DNA from 3 places in the Faecalibacterium sp. i25-0019-C1 genome. Region 3 is predicted to be linked to each of the others. Evidence: riboswitches for the same ligand, from Rfam matches in the RefSeq annotation. Region 3 holds a riboswitch; each other region holds the start of a gene.
What was found. Region 3 has a riboswitch for thiamine pyrophosphate ahead of ACGHUK_RS08755 (energy-coupled thiamine transporter ThiT). Riboswitches for the same ligand answer to the same signal wherever they lie in the genome.
Positions count from the first base shown of each region.

Region 1: it holds a riboswitch for thiamine pyrophosphate, as region 3 does, so the genes downstream of both, thiW (energy coupling factor transporter S component ThiW) here and ACGHUK_RS08755 (energy-coupled thiamine transporter ThiT) in region 3, are expected to answer to the same signal.
Region 2: it holds a riboswitch for thiamine pyrophosphate, as region 3 does, so the genes downstream of both, thiD (bifunctional hydroxymethylpyrimidine kinase/phosphomethylpyrimidine kinase) here and ACGHUK_RS08755 (energy-coupled thiamine transporter ThiT) in region 3, are expected to answer to the same signal.

Region 1 is NZ_AP031428.1:2,251,914-2,258,095, reverse strand. It holds gene ACGHUK_RS11200 (pyridoxal phosphate-dependent aminotransferase) at 1-812, shown strand, start outside; gene ACGHUK_RS11195 (cobyric acid synthase) at 809-2,305, shown strand; gene ACGHUK_RS11190 (precorrin-8X methylmutase) at 2,302-2,976, shown strand; gene ACGHUK_RS11185 (hypothetical protein) at 3,139-3,375, opposite strand; TPP riboswitch at 3,564-3,671, shown strand; gene thiW (energy coupling factor transporter S component ThiW) at 3,964-4,479, shown strand; gene thiM (hydroxyethylthiazole kinase) at 4,495-5,316, shown strand; gene thiE (thiamine phosphate synthase) at 5,303-5,938, shown strand; gene thiC (phosphomethylpyrimidine synthase ThiC) at 6,141-6,182, shown strand, end outside.
Region 2 is NZ_AP031428.1:1,298,443-1,304,624, forward strand. It holds gene ACGHUK_RS06430 (rhomboid family intramembrane serine protease) at 1-52, shown strand, start outside; gene ACGHUK_RS06435 (TENA/THI-4 family protein) at 644-1,321, opposite strand; gene thiD (bifunctional hydroxymethylpyrimidine kinase/phosphomethylpyrimidine kinase) at 1,314-2,114, opposite strand; TPP riboswitch at 2,171-2,278, opposite strand; gene ACGHUK_RS06445 (TIGR00730 family Rossman fold protein) at 2,374-2,910, shown strand; gene ACGHUK_RS06450 (D-isomer specific 2-hydroxyacid dehydrogenase family protein) at 2,951-3,847, opposite strand; gene ACGHUK_RS06455 (aspartate dehydrogenase domain-containing protein) at 3,863-4,663, opposite strand; gene ACGHUK_RS06460 (chromate transporter) at 4,772-5,344, shown strand; gene ACGHUK_RS06465 (chromate transporter) at 5,341-5,913, shown strand; gene ACGHUK_RS06470 (hypothetical protein) at 6,041-6,182, opposite strand, start outside.
Region 3 is NZ_AP031428.1:1,774,018-1,780,199, reverse strand. It holds gene ACGHUK_RS08775 (sigma-E processing peptidase SpoIIGA) at 1-676, shown strand, start outside; gene ACGHUK_RS08770 (sigma-70 family RNA polymerase sigma factor) at 725-1,429, shown strand; gene sigG (RNA polymerase sporulation sigma factor SigG) at 1,986-2,753, shown strand; gene ACGHUK_RS08760 (sporulation transcriptional regulator SpoIIID) at 2,804-3,052, opposite strand; TPP riboswitch at 3,163-3,262, shown strand; gene ACGHUK_RS08755 (energy-coupled thiamine transporter ThiT) at 3,345-3,974, shown strand; tRNA gene ACGHUK_RS08750 (tRNA-Ala) at 4,358-4,433, shown strand; gene ACGHUK_RS08745 (hypothetical protein) at 4,500-4,982, opposite strand; partial or broken gene ACGHUK_RS08740 (DUF6017 domain-containing protein) at 4,964-5,461, shown strand; gene ACGHUK_RS08735 (DUF5348 domain-containing protein) at 5,477-5,689, shown strand; gene ACGHUK_RS08730 (PcfB family protein) at 5,795-6,182, shown strand, end outside.

The DNA.
Region 1 (6,182 bases), 480 kb from region 3:
GACTGGCGCTGGCTGCAAAGCCCCGCACTGCACTGGTAACGGCCCCCACTTTTGCCGAGTATGCCACCGCCCTTGAAACGGCAGGCTGCACGGTGGAACGGCATTTTTTGCGGGAAGAAAACGATTTTGCGGTGACGAAAGATCTCCTGAACGCGGTGCACCCGGGTACAAATATGGTGTTCCTCTGTCAGCCCAACAACCCCACCGGCCAGCTGGCAGAGCCTGCCCTTGTGGAAGCGCTGCTACGCAGATGCGAAGCCGTGGGTGCGGTGCTGGCCGTGGACGAATGCTTTCTGGATTTTCTGCCGGAGGGCGAAGGCCTTTCGGCAAAGCATCTGCTGAAAAACAGCAAAAAACTGATTATTTTAAAAGCCTTCACCAAGCTTTACGGCATGGCAGGCGTGCGTCTGGGCTATTGCCTGTGCTCTGATACAGAGCTGCTTGCCCGGATGCGGGCAGCGGGCCAGCCGTGGGCGGTTTCCAGTCTGGCACAGGCGGCGGGCATCGCTGCGCTGGACGAGACGGAATATGTGGCGAAGGTGCGTGCATTGATCGAAGCACAGCGGCCTGTGCTGGCAGACGGCCTGCGGGCGCTGGGCCTGCGGGTGATCGAGGGCCGGGCTAACTATCTGCTGTTCCGCGCGCCGGAAGCGCTGGGCGAAGCGCTGCGCCGCAAGGGTGCGGTACTGCGCAGCTGCGGCAATTATCCGGGCCTTGATGCCAGCTGGTACCGCACCGCCGTGCGCACAGAAAACGAGAACCGGCAGCTGCTTGCACTGCTGGCCGAAACCCTGCCGGAGGTGGCACAATGAGCAAGGCAAAATGCATTATGGTGCAGGGCACCATGAGCGGTGCGGGCAAAAGCCTGCTGTGCGCGGCGCTGTGCCGCATCTTTGCACAGGATGGCTACCGCGTGGCCCCTTTCAAAAGCCAGAACATGGCCCTGAACAGCTTTGTCACTCGCAACGGTGCAGAGATGGGCCGTGCGCAGGTGGTGCAGGCACAGGCTGCAGGCGTGGAGCCGGATGTGCGCATGAACCCCATCCTGCTCAAGCCCAGCAGCGATGTGGGCAGTCAGGTGATCGTGAACGGCAAGGCCCGGGGCCAGATGCCTGCCGCCGCCTACTTTAAAATGAAGCGCAGCCTTATCCCGGACATTCTGGAAGCCTACAACAGCCTTGCCGCCGAGAACGACATCATCGTGATCGAAGGCGCGGGCAGCCCGGCAGAGATCAACCTGAAAGCCGACGATATCGTGAACATGGGCCTTGCAAAGCTGGTGGATGCGCCGGTGCTGCTGGCGGGCGATATCGACCGGGGCGGCGTATTCGCGCAGCTGTACGGCACTGTGGAGCTGCTGGAAGCCGACGAGCGTGCCCGCATCAGGGGGCTCATCATCAACAAGTTCCGGGGCGATGTGGAGATCCTGCGGCCCGGCCTTGCCATGCTGGAAGAAAAAACGCAGCTGCCCGTGCTGGGCGTAGTGCCGTACCTGCGGGTGGAGATCGAGGACGAGGACTCCCTCTCCGACCGGCTGGACACAAAAGCTGCGGTCAAGCCGCTGGATATCGCCATCCTGCGCCTGCCGCATGTGTCCAACTTCACCGACTTTATCCCGCTGGAACAGCACCCGCTGCTGGGCGTGCGGTATGTGCAGCGCACCCGCCAGCTGGGTGCACCGGATCTCGTCATCCTGCCCGGTACCAAGAACACCATGGACGACCTGCGCTGGCTGCGGGAAAGCGGACTGGAAGCGGCGGTGCTCAGGCTTTCGGCAGCCGGTACGCCGGTGCTGGGCGTGTGCGGCGGCTACCAGATGCTGGGCGAACAGCTCTGCGACCCGGCAGGGGAGGAGAGCGGCACCCCCTGCACCCTGCGGGGCCTTGGCCTGCTGCCCACCACGACGGTGTTCGGCACCGAAAAGCACCTGACCCAGACCGCAGCCTGTGTGACCACAGAACCCTTTGCAGGCGCAAAGCTGACGGGCTACGAGATCCACGCAGGCCGCACCGAGGTGCGGGGCAGTGCGTTCTGCATCCTTGCAGACGGCACGCCGGAGGGCTGTGTGCAGGACGGTGTATTCGGTACCTACCTGCACGGCCTGTTCGACACCGGCGAACTGACCGAAAAACTGACCGCATTTTTGTGCAAACGGAAGGGCATCGATCCGGCCGGGGCCGAGCTTATCCCCATGGAGCAGTACCGTCAGCAGCAGCTTGATCTGCTTGCCGATGGTGTGCGTGCGGCACTGGATATGCCCGCCATCTATGCCGCTATGGGAATGCAAAAAGGAGACAACACATGACACCGCAGCATCATCTGCCCGCCGACATTGAACGGACGAGCATCTCCATTATCACAAGGGAACTGGACGAGCTGGGCCTGACCCCGCCGCCGGAGACGGCTGCGGTGGTCAAGCGGGTCATCCACACCACCGCGGATTTCGACTATGCCAAAAATCTGCGCTTTACACCCGGCGCGGTGGAAGCCGCAGTCAAGGCCCTGCACGCGGGTGCTTTCATCGTTACCGACACTAATATGGCGCTGGCGGGCATCACAAAGCCGGGCCTGAAAAAACTGAACGGTGAAGCCATCTGCTACATGGCAGACCCCGCTGTGGCCGAAGCCGCAAAGCAGGCGGGCACCACCCGTGCCGTTGCCGCCATGCACCGCGCTGCCCGGGAGCACCCGGGGGCCATTCTGGCCATTGGCAATGCGCCCACGGCCCTTTTGACCATTGCGGAGGAAATGGAAGCCGGTCTGCGGCCTGCACTGGTCATTGGCGTGCCGGTGGGGTTTGTGAATGTGGTGGAAAGCAAGGAAGTACTGTTTGCCGCCTGCGAGCGATACGGCGTGCCTGCCATCGCCGCCATGGGCCGCAAAGGCGGCAGCAATGTGGCTGCAGCCATCTGCAACGCCCTCATTTACTCTGCCACCGAAATGCTGGACCCCTCTGCCAGAGGGTGGAACGGATAAGGCGGAAACAGCATAACATCAAAAACCCGGAACCCTTTTTGAGCCGTTTTGGCCGAGAAAAGGTTCCGGGTTTTGTTCATGATTTTTTCAGAGAGCTATTTTGCAACAGCCCCATTTTCACGGAAAAGGTCCGAACTGAGCACGGCATCCACACTGCCGGCATCAGGCTGCGGGGAACGCCTTGTTCCACACTTCGATCACCTTGAACTTCGGGGTCCAGCCTTCGGGTTCAAAGCGGTCGCCCTTGGCACCCATGGTGCCCTGCTCGGTGCACCACTGTGCGGCCTTGGCCATATCAGGGTCGGTCACATCCGCAAAGGCGGGTGCGCACACGCTCAGCACCATGCACAGCGCCACGAGGGCCGAAAGCAGCCTTTGGGTCAGGGTCGTCTGCTTCATATGGAATTCCTCCTTTTTGCTTACGGGGGGGGGGTATGCGTCCGCCTTGAAAATACCATATTTCACCTTCTTTTTCAATAAAACCTGCGTGAAACGCCCCAAAAACTGCGTGAAAAACGTTTTGCACCGCTGTGCGCGCCTTTGCCCCCTCTTGCAATTTGTGCGCAAAGGGTGTAAAATACAGTCACAATCAAATACAGGGGAGCTTGTGAAGCAGGCTGAGAGGAAGTACCTAAACTTCGACCCTTTTACCTGATGCGGATAATGCCGCCGTAGGAAGTCAGAATGGATGATTTTTTGCAGGAGGCACCGCGGAAGGTGTCTCCTGTTTTTTTTGTTGTGTACCGATTACCATTAAGGAGGATGCCTTGTACTTTTCTGCGGAAGTGCCGCAGCGGGCTGAGGGGGAGCGCCCTGAGCTTTGTGACCGTCAGCGATGGGAAGCCGTGTTCCGGCGTGAGAGGAGACCAGAAAGTCTCGACCGCTTCTTATAGTTCCTGCGCCGGGTCTGGCACCGGGTGCGGGCTGTTTGCGGAGGCGCTGTATGGTTTTTGCTGCTTCCGCAGGTTTGGAAAGGAGCCTTGCCTTATGAAAAAACTCTCTGTGAAAAAGCTGGCGCTGGCCGGCATGCTGTGCGCTCTGTGCGTGGTGGGCAGCGTATTCAGCTTCCCCATGTTCGGCAGCAAATGTGCACCCATCCAGCACATGGTCAATGTGACCTGCGCGGTGCTGCTTGGCCCGTGGTGGGGCGTGGGCGTGGCCTTTGTGGCTTCGCTGCTGCGCAATCTGCTGGGTCTGGGCAGCCTGATGGCCTTCCCCGGCAGCATGTTCGGCGCACTGCTGTGCGGCCTTGTGTACCATAAGACCAAAAACATCCTTGCCACCATGGTGGGCGAGGTGTTCGGCACCAGCATTCTGGGCGGCCTGTGCGCTTACCCGGTGGCCATCTTCCTCATGGGCAAGAGCGCCGGCGACATCGCGTTCTATGCCTACATCGTGCCGTTCCTCATCTCCACTGCAGTGGGTTCCATCATTGCGGGCGTGCTGGTGTACAGCCTGCAGCGCTCCGGCGCTCTGCGCTCCATGCAGAACAGTCTTTCCTGACGGAGGGGCACCCGAATGTTCAAAACAGAATTCGAGAACCTGCGCCGCACCTGCCCGCTCATCCATAACATTACCAACTACGTCACCGTGAACGACTGCGCCAACATGGTGCTGGCCTGCGGTGCTTCGCCCATCATGGCCGACGATGCCGCCGAGGTGGAGGATATCACCACCATCTGCGGCGGTCTGAACATCAACATCGGCACCCTGAACAGCCGCACCATCACCAGCATGCTGCTGGCGGGCAAAAAGGCAAACCAGCTGGGCCATCCTGTGGTGCTGGACCCGGTGGGTGCGGGTGCATCCCGCCTGCGCACCGACACGGCTTTCCGCCTGCTCAGGGACGTAAAGTTCACCGTGATCCGCGGCAACATCTCGGAGATCAAAACGCTGGCCTCCGGCGCGGGAACCACCAAGGGCGTGGATGCCGATGTGGCCGATAAAGTTACTGAGGCCAATCTGGACAGTGCCGTGGCCTTTGCCAAGGCCTTTGCAGCCCAGACGGGTGCCGTTATTGCCATTACCGGTGCCATCGACATCGTGGCCGATGCCGAAAAAGCCTACTGCATCCGCAACGGCAATGCCATGATGAGCAGCATCACCGGTACGGGCTGCCAGCTTTCGGCCTTGACGGCGGCTTTCGTTACCGCCAACCCCGGCCATCCGCTGGAAGCTGCTGCAGCCGCAGTGTGCGCCATGGGCCTTGCGGGCGAGACCGCCCACAAACGCCTGACCCCGCTGGACGGCAACTCCACCTACCGCAATTATATCATCGATGCCATTTACAATATGACCCCGGATCAGCTGGAAGAAGGAGCAAACTATGAAGTGCGATAAGCAGAACATGCTTCTGTATGCCGTCACCGACCGCGCATGGGTGGGAAAGCAGACCCTCTATGAACAGGTGGAGAGCGCCCTGAAGGGCGGTGTCACCTGTGTGCAGCTGCGTGAAAAAGAGCTGGACGACGAAGCTTTTCTGAAAGAGGCTGTGGAGATCCATGCTCTGTGCCAGCGCTACGGCGTGCCGTTCTTTGTGAACGACAATGTGGACATTGCCATCCGCTGCCACGCCGAGGGTGTGCACGTGGGGCAGGAGGATATGGCCGCAGCGCAGGTGCGCGCCCGTGTGGGCGACGGTATGATGATCGGCGTTTCCGTCCACAGTGTGGAGGAAGCACGGGAAGCCGTCAAGCACGGCGCAGACTGCCTTGGCGTGGGCGCAGCCTTTGCCACCCACACCAAGACCGATGTGGACGTTCTGCCCCACGAGACCCTGAAGGCCATCTGTGATGCCGTGGACATCCCGGTGGTGGCCATTGGCGGCATCCACAAGGAGAACATCCTGCAGCTCAAGGGCACCGGTGTGGATGGCGTGGCCCTTGTGAGCGCCATCTTTGCAGCAGACGACATCGAGACCGAGTGCAAAGAGTTGAAAGCCCTGTCGGAGCAGATCATCTGACCGATCCCGCGGCAAACCGGGGACACCACCTTGGGCCGCGTTATAAAATTCATGGAGAAAACCAACATGAAAAGCGTATTTTGCGCAGGTGCCGGCATCCAGAACGTTCTGTTTTTTCTGAATGACGGCTGCCTTTCCCTACCCTTGTATGACCAGCACCCTGCTGTTCAGAGATAAACTGTCATTTGGAGGAACAGAGCGTATGCAGACTTATACCACTCAGATGGATGCTGCCCGCAAGGGC
Region 2 (6,182 bases), 480 kb from region 3:
GCCGGCAAAAGCGGTGAAGTTTTCCAGCACGAACAGCCGCCGGAAGCGCTGAACCCACTGTGGACATAGGCTGATTTTGAAAAATTTGCAAACAGGTATTGACAAACGAAAAATCCGTGGTTTAATATAGCCAAATTCAATACACTAAACCGTTGAAGCGGAGATAACGGCGAACCATGCCTGTACAGAGAGCCTGCGCAGCTGAGAAGCAGACCGGAAACAGTTCGTCAAGGAAAGTGTGACTTTGCGTTATATTTTCCCGAAATGGACCGCTGAGGGTGCAGGGAACTGCGGAGAACTTTCGCCGCACAGTATTCTGCAACGTAGGGCATACGTCAGTTGCCGGGGATGTGTTGGCATCTCGCCAAGTGCATGGGGTCATGCCCATGAAGTCAGGGTGGCACCGCGGATAAAAGGCCAAATTTTATTCGTCCTTGACAGAAGAAAATTCTTCTGTTAGGGGCGTTTTTCTTTTCCACTCCCTCGGCAGAAGAGCCGGGGGAGTTTTTGTTTTAGGGCTCCCTTGTTTCCGGCACGAAGGCTCATGCCTGTGGTTGCGGCCACGAAACCCTGAACAAAACAAATGCACCCGGTTGCTGCGGTTCTGCCCACAGGCCGGGTGCATTTTATATTTTAGGAAAAATTACAGGTCACTGCGCGGGGAAGCTGCCATGGCCCAGAAGTTCAGCTCGTGCTCCGAGCAGGCATGGAAGATCTCGCGGCAGCGGGCAAGGCGCTCGTCGCTCAGGCCTTCGCAGACTTTTTCTGCAAACGCGGCCCAGTCGCGGCAGGCCGCCTCATAGCCCTTGTCAGCATAGTCCACCACCAGCGCACCATAAAGGGTATCCTGCACGGAAGGCTTTTCTTCCAGCAGTTTCTGGAAGATCCAGCCATAGCTCAGCATACAGGGCAGGCAGGCCATCATACACTCGGCCGCGCCATCGCCATTTTTGGCGGCTTCGATCATAGAGTCCACATAGGCACGGTTCTCCGGCCGCAGCGGCAGGCTCTGGATGCCTTCATCGGTCAGTCCAAAGTGCTTGAGATAGTGCAGGCGGGCTGCATCCTCGCTCTCATTCACGAAGGAAAGCAGGGAATAGTAGGTGCGGATGGTCTGCATATCCTTTGCCTTGGTCATGCCCCAGGCAAACACCTTGGCATATTCCCGCAGGTAAAGACTGTCCTCCACGATGTAGCCCTTGAAGCAGGCTTCATCCAGTGTGCCATCCGCAAGGTGGGTCAGAAATTCTGAGTGCAGACATTGCTCCCACACAGGCAGACTTTCCTGCACCAGCTGCTGCACAAAGGTCTGCTCACTCACCCACAAACTCTCCCTTCAGTGCAAACATATGGTCCATCGGGCCGGAGCCGTGGCCCAGATCCAGCATGGCAGAAAGACAGCCGGAAATGTAGGCCTTTGCGCGCTCCACCGATGCATCCAGATCATAGCCCTTTGCCAGATTAGACGCAATGGCGCTGGATAGGGTGCAGCCGGTGCCGTGGGTATTGGGGTTTGCAATGCGCTTGCCGCGGAACCATTTGCCGCAGCTGTCCCGCCACAGAAGGTCGTCGGCATCGTTGATCTGGTGGCCGCCCTTGCACAGCACGGCACAGTGGTATTTCTCGCTGATCAGCTTTGCAGCGGCCTCCATTCCGGCCGCATCGGTGATCTTCATGCCGGAAAGGATCTCAGCCTCCGGAATGTTGGGGGTGACCACCTCTGCCATGGGCAGCAGTTTTTCGGTCAGTGCCTGCACGGCATCGTCCCGCAGCAGCTTGGAGCCGGAGGTGGCAACCATCACCGGGTCCACCACGATATGCTTTGCGCCGTAGGTGTGCAGCTTTTCGGCGATCACACCGATCAGCTCTGCCGAGGATACCATGCCGATCTTGACGGCATCCGGGTAGATGTCGGTAAAAATGGCGTCGATCTCCTGTGCCAGAAATTCGGGCGTGGCTTCAAAAATGCCGGTCACACCTGTGGTGTTCTGGGCAGTCAGTGCGGTAATGGCGCTCATGGCGTACACGCCGTTTGCAGTCATGGTTTTGATATCGGCCTGGATGCCAGCACCGCCGCTGGAATCGCTGCCGGCAATCGTCAATGCAGTTTTCATGGTTACAACTTCCTTTGCAAAAAATGCGGAAATGCCCGCAAGGAGGCATCTCCGCACTTTGAAGCAGCAGTATCTCCCTACGTTGGCATTGTCCAAATCAGGTCACAGGTCTGGGCAAACAGCCCACTCTCAGCCTGCTTTTGCAGGCTCCCTTTTTCTGCGTTCAAGAATACCACAGTGCCGCTGCATTTGCAAGGGGATGGCCCTTTTCAATCGGCCCGCTGCGTGGTAAAATGGAAAAAACAAAGGGGGAAATACCATGAACATCACGGTCTATCTTGGAGCAAATGCGGGCAATGATCCTGCGCTGGCGGAAGCTGTCCGGGAACTGGGCAGCTGGATCGGTGCAAACGGGCACCGCCTTGTGTACGGCGGCTCCCGCAGCGGCCTGATGGGTCAGCTTGCCCAGAGCGCGCTGGACGCAGGCGGCACGGTGACCGGTGTGGAACCGCAGTTCTTTGTGCAGCAGGAGCTGCAGCACGATGGCCTGACCGAGCTGATCGTCACCAAGGACATGACCGAGCGCAAGACGAAGATGATCGAGCTGGGCGATGCCTTCATCGCATTCCCCGGCGGTACCGGCACGCTGGAAGAAATTGCAGAAGTGATGTCCCGGGTCTCGCTGGGTCAGCTGGATGCGCCCTGCATCCTTTATAATCTGAACGGCTACTACGACAGCCTGAAAGCACTGCTTGCCAAAATGATCGAGAAAGGCCTTTCCACGCCGCAACGCCAGCAGGGCATCCGATTTGCGGCGAATCTGGAAGAGATCACAACAATTTTGAATAAAGCCTAAAAGGAAACGCTTCCCAGCCGGGAAGCGTTTCCTTTTTATATCATTCTCCCAGTGCAGTGCGGATATTTGCCAGCACCTTCTGGCTCAGCAGCACAAAAGCCTGCTTGGTGCGTCCGGCAGAAACATTCGCGCAATGCACATTCTCACGGGCAAAGAAGTCTTCACCCACCGGGCCGGCAGCGGCACGGGTGTCACAGAAGAAGTGGGTGCCCGGCAGAGCAAGCCACTGTTCCAGAGCAGCAGAGTCAAAGCCCGGGCCGATGGAGGTGTTGAACAGCACCTTTCCCTCGCCCAGCTGCGCAAATTCGTCCTTGCCCAGCAGCAGGACATTTTTGTTCAGGCAGGTGAACACCACCTCGCTCTCGGTCAGCAGCTGTGCCAGCGGCTTATAGGCCATGCCCACAGCTTCGGCATCCGGCTTGCGGGTGCGGCTGTAATAGGCAATGTCGGCACCCATGAACTGCAGCGCGTCGGCGATCATTTTGCCGGACACACCCAGCCCGATGATGCCTGCCTTCAGCCCGGTGATCTCCACCGGCTCGTCCCGCAGCATGGGCATCCCAAAACCGTGCAGGATGCCGGTGAGCTCATGCAGGACGTACTCCACAACGCCGCGGTCGCCGTAGTCCCGGATGCCCAGCACTTTGATGCCGCGGGTGCGGGCATAGGCGATATCTACGTTGGCGCTCTCTTCCGAATACAGACTGCAGCACATGCCGATGTAACGGATATTCGGGCAGCGCTCGATCACGCTTTTGCCCATGCGGGAGGTATAGCTCAGAAGCACGGCATCTGCATCCCCGATACGCCGCACGATCTCGTCATCGTCCGCCGGGATATCGCGGTACAGGGTCACTTCTTCTGCATACTGATGCAGTTCCTGCTCAGCGGAGGGAATCAGGCTGACCGGCTCAATGGCTACCAGTTTATGGAACATGTGCAGATCCTCCTTTTAATAGAAACACACAGGGGAAGCGAGATTGCGCAGCAGGGAAACCACACTCCAGCCAGCAATGGCGCTGGTGGAAGAGCAGATATCCACCACAGCCTTCACACCCTCGATCTCGGCAGTGATACGGTGATCGTCACCCACCCAGCCGGGGACCGAATGCATGGTCACGCCGGTGATCTCCGGGCCGGTGGTGGCCAGAGAGGTGGCCACGGCTACGTTGACCCGGCGCGGGAAGGTGGCAATGGCCTGCTTGGCATTGCCTGTGAACACAGTGGTCTTTTCCGTATCGGTGAGCAGGTGGTCGGCCCATACCGGCGTGTTGCGGAAGCCCTTGGCTCCGGTGTGGGTCTCAATGCCTGCCGTCTCGGCCAGCTTCTGCGCCTCGGCCATCAGAGTGACGGTCTGCAGCACATCAAAGCCGCCGATGGCACCGCTTGCCAGATGCACCTTGGCACCGCCCTCCACGGCAGCGGCCTTGACCTGCCCGTAAAAATCAAGGTCCGCAAAGGCACCAATGGAAATAATGACCAGGTTCACACCTTTTTTCAGCACAGGCACAGCCATGGCGCGCACAGCCTCCACCGAAGCAGTCTCCACGATGTACTCCGGCTCCAGCGCCAGCAGGGCATCCACATCGTCACACACGGCACAGCCCACCGTTTCGGCAGTCTTTTCCGCCGAAGCACGGGTGCGGCTGGTCACGCCCACCAGCTCATAGTCCGGCAGCAGACCGTTCTTCCATGCGTTGGCCACAATGCCGCCCAGAAAGCCGCAGCCTACAATGCCAAATTTTGTTTTCATATCCTAAACTCCTTTTTCTGCTTTTTCCAAAGAAAGCAGCATATTCCATTAAAGTATATCATATCAAAACAAAAAATGATATAATAAGGCGCAAGAAAGGAGAAGGCTATGTCGAAAACAAAGGAGCTTTTCTGGACGTTTTTCAAAATTGGAGCGTTCACGTTTGGCGGCGGCTACGCCATGGTAGCCCTGCTGCAAAATGAGTTTGTAGAAGAAAAAAAGTGGGTAACAAAAGAAGAATTTCTGGACATGGTGGCAATTGCGGAGTCTACGCCCGGCCCGGTGGCGGTGAACAGTGCCACCTATATCGGCTACAAGATCGAGGGTACGGCAGGTGCGGCAGCGTCCACGGTGGCGGTATGTCTTCCGTCCTTCGCGGTCATTTATCTGATCTCGCTGTTCTTTGACCAGTTCCTCCGCCTTTCGGTGGTGGCAAGTGCGTTCCACGGCATTCAGGTGTGTGTGATCTATCTGATCCTTTCCGCCGGACTGAAAATGCTGAAGCAGCTGGAACACAGCGTCTTCAATATTGTCATCCTGACCACGGTTGCGGCAGCGATGGTGGGCTGTTCCATTGCAGCAGTGTCCTTCTCTTCCATTTTTTACATCCTGTTCAGCGGTGCGGCCGGGCTGCTGGTGTATGCAGTACAGCAGCTGCGGAAGGGGGAGAAGAAGCCGTGATCTATGTAGAACTTTTCTGGAATTTCCTCATGATCGGCGCGCTGTCCTTTGGCGGCGGCTACGGCATGATCTCGCTGGTGCGCGAAACGGTGCTGGGGCACGGCTGGCTGACGGAAGGCGAATTCCTCAGCTTTATTGCGGTGTCAGAGTCCACACCCGGCCCGCTGGCCATCAATATGGCCACCTTCATTGGTTCTTCACAGGGCGGCTTCTGGGGCGCGCTGTGCGCCACGCTGGGTGTGGTGCTGCCGTCTTTTGTCATTATCCTGCTCGTTGCATCGGTGCTGCAGAATTTGATGAAATATGCCGGTGTCAATGCATTTCTGGGCGGGGTGCGGCCCTGCGTGGTGGCAATGATCCTGGCAACTGCAGTCAACATGGCGCTTTCTACGCTGGCCGGGTTTGCAGCGGACAAGGCAGGCATTGCGCCGGATCTCCGTTCCATTGTGGTGTTCCTGCTGCTGTGGGGGCTGCATCTGCTGTGCCGCAAAAGGAACGGCAAGGCACCATCCCCCATTCTCATGATCCTGATTTCCGCAGGGCTGGGCATCCTGTTCTGGGGAGCATAAAAAATAACGCGCCGGGTGGTTCTCGTTGAACGATCCGGTGCGTTTTGTTGTAAAAAGCCGGGCACAGGAAAACTCATGGCTCCCTGTGCCCGGCTTCAGCTTTTATTGGAATTTAGGCGCTGTGCGATCAAGCTGCAACGGAAGAAGCAGCTTCGCTGGAAGCAGCCTCACTGGAAGCGGCCTCAGAAGAAGCGGCCTCGCTGGAAGCAGCCTCAGAAGAAGAACCGTTCTCCTCTGCAACAGCGGAAGAAGCGCTCTCCTCGGCCTCA
Region 3 (6,182 bases):
GGAGCTGCCCGGCCCTGCAGCTTTCCTTTATAAGGTGTTCACCTGCTGTGCTGCTGTAGCTGCGGCTTACGGCGTGCCGGGCCTGCGCAATTTTGTGCAGCTGTGTGTGTGGTATCTGCTGCTGAACCTGCTGCTGTGCGGAGCCGTGCTGCTGCCCGGAGTGCAAAGCGCAAATCTCTGCGTCTATCTGCCGCTGTCTCCGGGCCGGCTGCTGCTGTGCTGCGGTGCAGTGCTTGCCGTGCTGCGCGGCGTACTGTTCTGCTTTGGCCGTGCAGGCACCCGCTGCATTGCCGCTGTGCTGGAGCTGGAAGGTGCAGTCCTCTCCGTACAGGCTTTCTGCGACACTGGCTTCTCAGTGCAGGACCCGCTGACCGGGCAGGCAGTGGTTCTGGTCTATTATCCTGCCGTGCGCAGCGCCCTGCCGCAGGAGCTGCGCACATTCCTGGACCGTTATTTTGCCTGTGGCACGGCACCGCCGCCGGAGCTGCGGGTGCGGCTGGTGCCCTGCACCACCATTGCCGGGCACTGTGTGCTGCCTGCCGTTCCGGCCAAGGCCCTGCGCACCAGCAAAGGCAGTGCAGCGGGCATTCTGGCCGCATTCTGCCGCCCGGAAACGCAGCAGCCATGGACAGCTCTGCTGGGCAGCGAACTGGCCGTACAGCTGGGCATCCGCTGAGAAGCGTTTGATGCGATCGATATCTATAGATGTACAGGAGGGGTATTCATGTTTCATGTTCTGCACCGGTTCTGGCGTTGGCTCCTTGCACGGCTGGGCTATTGCGGCGGCGCACATTTTCTGGCGGGCGCGCCCAGCCTGCCCCCGCCCCTGACCCCGGAACAGGAAAAAGTCCTGCTCTCCCGTATGGCTGCAGGCGATGCCGCTGCCCGGGACGACCTGATCACCCACAACCTGCGGCTGGTGGTGTACCTTGCCAAAAAGTACGAAAGCAGCGGTGTGCCTGCCGAGGACATGATCAGCATTGGCACCATCGGGCTGATCAAGGCGGTGAACACCTTCACGCCGGAGCGCAGCATCAAGCTGGCCACCTACGCCAGCCGCTGCATCGGCAATGAAATTCTGATGTACTTACGCAAAAGCTCCAACCGCCGTCAGGAAGCCAGCATCGACGAACCGCTGAACGTGGATGGCGACGGCAACGAGCTGCTGCTTTCTGATATTCTGGGCAGTGATGAGAACCAGATCAGCCAGCGGCTGGAGCAGGATGCGGAGCGCGCTGTGCTTCGCCGGGCCGTGGACAGCCTGTCCCCGCGGGAACGGCAGATCATGGAGCTGCGCTTTGGTCTGGCGGACGGCATTGAGCGCACCCAGAAGGAGGCCGCCGACGCACTGGGCATCAGCCAAAGCTACATTTCCCGGCTGGAAAAACGGATCATCCATACCTTAAAAGTACAATTGGAAAACGAGTGAGGTGAAAAAACGCGGACTGCCGCCCGCTGGGCTTGACAATCCACGCTGATTTGCGTATAATAAAACTACAAAAGGCGCTGGCCCTGCAAACGGCTAGTTCCTTACCGGATTAGTCAAGAAAAGATGACCGCTCGGATTGGGACTCGAGGCGGTCATTTTTTCTTTTTGTCATCACTGTGAGAAACAGTCCATGTAATTTCAAACGTAACGTAGATTGCTCCGCCGAGAAGCGTGAGCAGAAGCACGACCTGTTCAAACGTCATGGTGCATCCCCCCTTTCCGCCCTTGGGCATCCGGGGAGAACGAGATCTTCAAGAAAAAATCGTCTTTAGCCGGCACCCAAGTACCGGTAAGGACTAGCCGCCTGCGTTTGTGGGCACAGCGCCTGATGGCGGCGTTGCCGCCGCAAATACAGCATATCATAAATCTGCACGAAAAACAATATTTTGCCGCGCTTTCCTGTCAAACGGGAAAGCGCACAGTTTTTTCCACGCATACAATGCCGCTGCGCATCCCATACTCCCGGTGAAGATCAAAACAGACCGGGGGCGTTTGGATGTACAACAAAGTGGAGCTGTGCGGCATGAACACTGCAAAGCTGCCTGTGCTGACCGAAGCCGAAAAGCGGGAACTGCTGGCCCGCGCCCACGCCGGTGATGCAGCAGCCCGGGAACAAATGGTGGAAGGCAACCTGCGGCTGGTGCTCAGCGTGGTGCAGCGGTTCGCCCAGCGCGGCGAAAATCTGGACGACCTGTTTCAGGTGGGGTGCATCGGGCTGATCAAGGCCATCGATCATTTTGACCCCGCCCAGCCGGTGCGCTTTTCCACCTACGGTGTACCCATGATCATTGGCGAGATCCGGCGTTTTCTGCGGGACAACAATGCCCTGCGGGTGAGCCGCAGCCTGCGGGATACCGCCTACCGGGCCATGCAGAGCCGTGAAGCGCTGGAAAAGCAGCTTGGCCGCGAGCCGACCATGGACGAGATCGCGCAGGCGGCGGGCCTTGCCCGGCGCGAAGTGACCGCCGCGCTGGAATCGGTGGTGGAGCCGATCAGTCTGGAAGAGCCGGTGTACACCGATGGCGGCGATGCGATGTATGTGATCGATCAGGTGCGGGACCCGGACGGCGAGGACAGCTGGATCAGCGGGCTGCAGTTCCGGCAGACCGTGGCCGGGCTGACCCCGCGGGAAAAGCGGATCATGGAGCTGCGCTACCTGCAGGGCAAGACCCAGATGGAGGTGGCGCAGGAGATCGGCATCAGTCAGGCACAGGTCAGCCGGTTGGAAAAAGGCGCACTGAGCCAGTTCCGCACCCGGGACTGAACCTAAAAAAGACGGCACAGCTTCCGTTTTGTTCGGAAGTGTGCCGTCTTTTATCTGCGGCTGTATTTGCGCCGGGTGGCCGCACCGCCGCGCAGATGCCGCTCTGCCTTATTGCAGGCCAGAACCGCCCGCACCTGCCGGAACAGCTCCGGCTGCAGCGTCCGCAGCCGCACCGCAACATCCTTGTGCACGGTGGACTTGCTGCACCCGAACACCGCTGCCGCCGCACGCACTGTGGCCCGGTTGGCCGCGATATATTCGCCCAGCTGTACCGCCCTCTGTTCGGGGTCTCCCTTCATATCCAGACTCCTCCCATTGTGAACTTATGGTACAGCCTATGCACAGGCCGGGGCAGATATGTTCCGCCGGGGCTTGACTTTTGCGCCGGACGCGCTATACTTTTGCATGGACATAAAAACAGGGGTGCCGAAAGGCTGAGATCCGCGTTTTGCGGAGTACCCTTTTACCTGACCGGACAATGCCGGCGTGGGAGTTTGCAGAACTGTCCGTTCTTTTACAAACCCCATGCGCCTGCTGGAAAGCGGGCGCATTTTGTTTTTGTGTACTATCGTTCTGAGAAGAGGAATCCCTATGACCAAAACCTATTCCAAAACCCGCATTCTGGTGGAGGGTGCGCTGATGATCGCCCTGTCCACCGTTTTGAGCATGATCCAGATCCCGCTCATGCCCCACGGCGGTTCCATCACCCTGTTCAGCATGGTGCCCATTCTGGTAATGAGCTACCGCCACGGCGCAAAGTGGGGCATCATGACCGCTTTCGTCAACAGCCTGATCCAGCTTGTGCAGGGCCTTGGCAATCTGGCATACTGCCAGACCCTCACGGCACAGGTGGGCTGCGTGCTGCTGGACTACCTTCTGGCCTTCACGGTGCTGGGCTTTGCCTGCCTGATCGCAAAGCCTTTCCGCAACCGCACCGTGGGTGTCGGTGTCAGCGCCTTTGTGGTGTGCCTGCTGCGCTTTTTGTGCAGCTTTCTGTCCGGTTACATCGTCTGGAAGGACTACGACTACGCTTTCAGCTGGATGACCGAGATCGGCTTTCCCGGCATCTCCAACATGAGCGTGGACGGTCTGTGCTGGCTGTACAGCGCCGTGTACAACGCCACCTACATGCTGCCCGAAGCCATTCTGACCACGGTCCTTGTGGTGATCCTGATCCGTGTCGCACCGCAGATCTTCGACCCGCAGAACGCAAGAGCGTAAGTTTTTTCGCAGTCATTTTTCCCGCCGGGAAGGGCATTTCCCCGGCGGGAATTTTTTTTGCAGAAAATCCCAAAAAAGCTGTTGACAATCTGGCAAAGCGCTGGTATAATTACACCTGTCGTCAGGCACGGCACAAACATCTGGGGGATTAGCTCAGCTGGGAGCCCGGTTGGTATCAAAACACACCCCCAGTCAGATAGTCCTGCGACAATCAAATTCCCAACAAAAAACTCCATCCAAGAGGTTCGCTTCTTGGATTTTATGGGGGATTAGCTCAGCTGGGAGCCCAAGCAGTGCGCTCACGCACCCCCACGACTGAACTTCATAAAACGTTTCTTGTTTGAGCATCTCTTTTCCAGAGGTTTCCACTTCTGGAAAATTATGGGGGATTAGCTCAGCTGGGAGAGCGCTTGCATGGCATGCAAGAGGTCACCGGTTCGATCCCGGTATTCTCCACCATTGGCTCAAATAAGAGTTACAAACACCGTTGATTTCAAATCGAAGTCAACGGTGTTTTTGTGTTTGTCAGCAAGCAAGTTCATCGCTATTCTCCAAATACTGTGCAAGATCAAAGTTGAAGTCCACATGGATTTGGTATCCGCGATAAACGTCTACCCTGCGGATAAGCTGGCTGACGATCATCTTTTTTGCTTCAAAGCTGGCACTATCGTACAGGTCTGCATAAGAAATCAATTCTTCGTACAGCTGCGATACGTTTGCCATCAATTCAGCGTTTCGCTCCAGTTCTGCACTGGCTTCTTCACACAGAGTTTCCAACTCCGTGTGCTTCTTTTCCTGTGCTGCAATCATCTCGGCAAGAGTATCTTTCGGAAAAGCACTCTCCCCTTTGATTACAGCCAGAATCTCAGCTTTTAAGGCGAGCAGGTCTTTTTCAGCCTTGTCGCGTTCTGCTTGAAGGGCTTGCAGATGATTCTTGCGTTCCGCAGTTTCCTTCGCATAGCGGCTGATGATAAGCTGCTCTTTTGGGATCAAGTAAAGAAAAATCAATTACTGATGTATCAATTACCGATCCCATTCCTATCCTTTCCCGACCCTCTCCTTTGGAGGACGAGGCGGCACAGCCGCCGGAACGGAAAGGAACGGAAGCGAAATCACAGAGCGCCATAGAGATTTATCGTCAAATCATCATGGACAACATTGAGTACGAACACCTTTGCCAGCACGTCAAGGGCATTGACCGGGAAACGCTGGACGAGATTGTGGACTTGCTGGTGGAAACCGTATGCAGCGCCCGCAAGACCATCCGCATTGCCGGGGACGATTACCCGGCAGAGCTGGTGAAATCCAAGTTTATGAAGCTGGACAGCTCTCACATCGAGTTTGTCTTTGACTGTTTGAGCAAGAACACTTCGGAAATCCGCAACATCAAGAAATACCTGCTGGCTATGCTGTTCAATGCGCCCAGCACGATCAACGGTTACTATGCCGCGCTGGTGGCCCATGACATGAACACCGGCAAAATCTGAAAGGAGGACGGCCCTATGAAACAGGGTGCATTGATTTTCGACGAGCGCAGCGACCGTTACGACATTCGCTTTGATCTGGCGGACTACTACGGCGGCCTGCACTGTGGGGAAACCTTTGATGTGATGGTGGGCGGCAGGTGGAAGCCCACCCGCATTGAGTACGGGGCCAACTGGTATCTGGTTGGCATCCGTGCCGACGATCTTTCCGGCCTGCGGGTGAGGATTTAATCGGGGACAACCGGCGCAAGCGGCTGTCCCTTTTCTGTTTCCTGCGGCGGCTGACGGTGCCACCTTAACCGTCCCGCCGCACTTCTGCGAAAGGAGGGATAGCGATTGCAGGAGGAAGTAACCCAAAAGACAATAGCCTTTTCCATCAAATCGGCCAAGCTGACAATCCAAGTGCTGCAAGCGGCGGCCCGCAAGTTTCTGGAAACCCAAAACAAGGGCAAGACCAAGCTGCACCACGGCCAGCAGAGCCTAAAGCAGCTCAAAAAGCACGGGGCGGCCCTGTCCAATATCGAGATCACCGACGCCAACATTGGACTGTTTAAGCCCTGCGCCAAGAAATACGGCGTGGACTTCACGCTGCGGAAAGACGCCACTACCCAGCCCCCGCACTACATCGTGATTTTCAAGGCCAAGGACGCCGACAACATGGAACAGGCGTTCAAGGAGTTCACGGCCAAGAAGTTGCAGCGGGAGGAACGGCCCTCGATCCGCA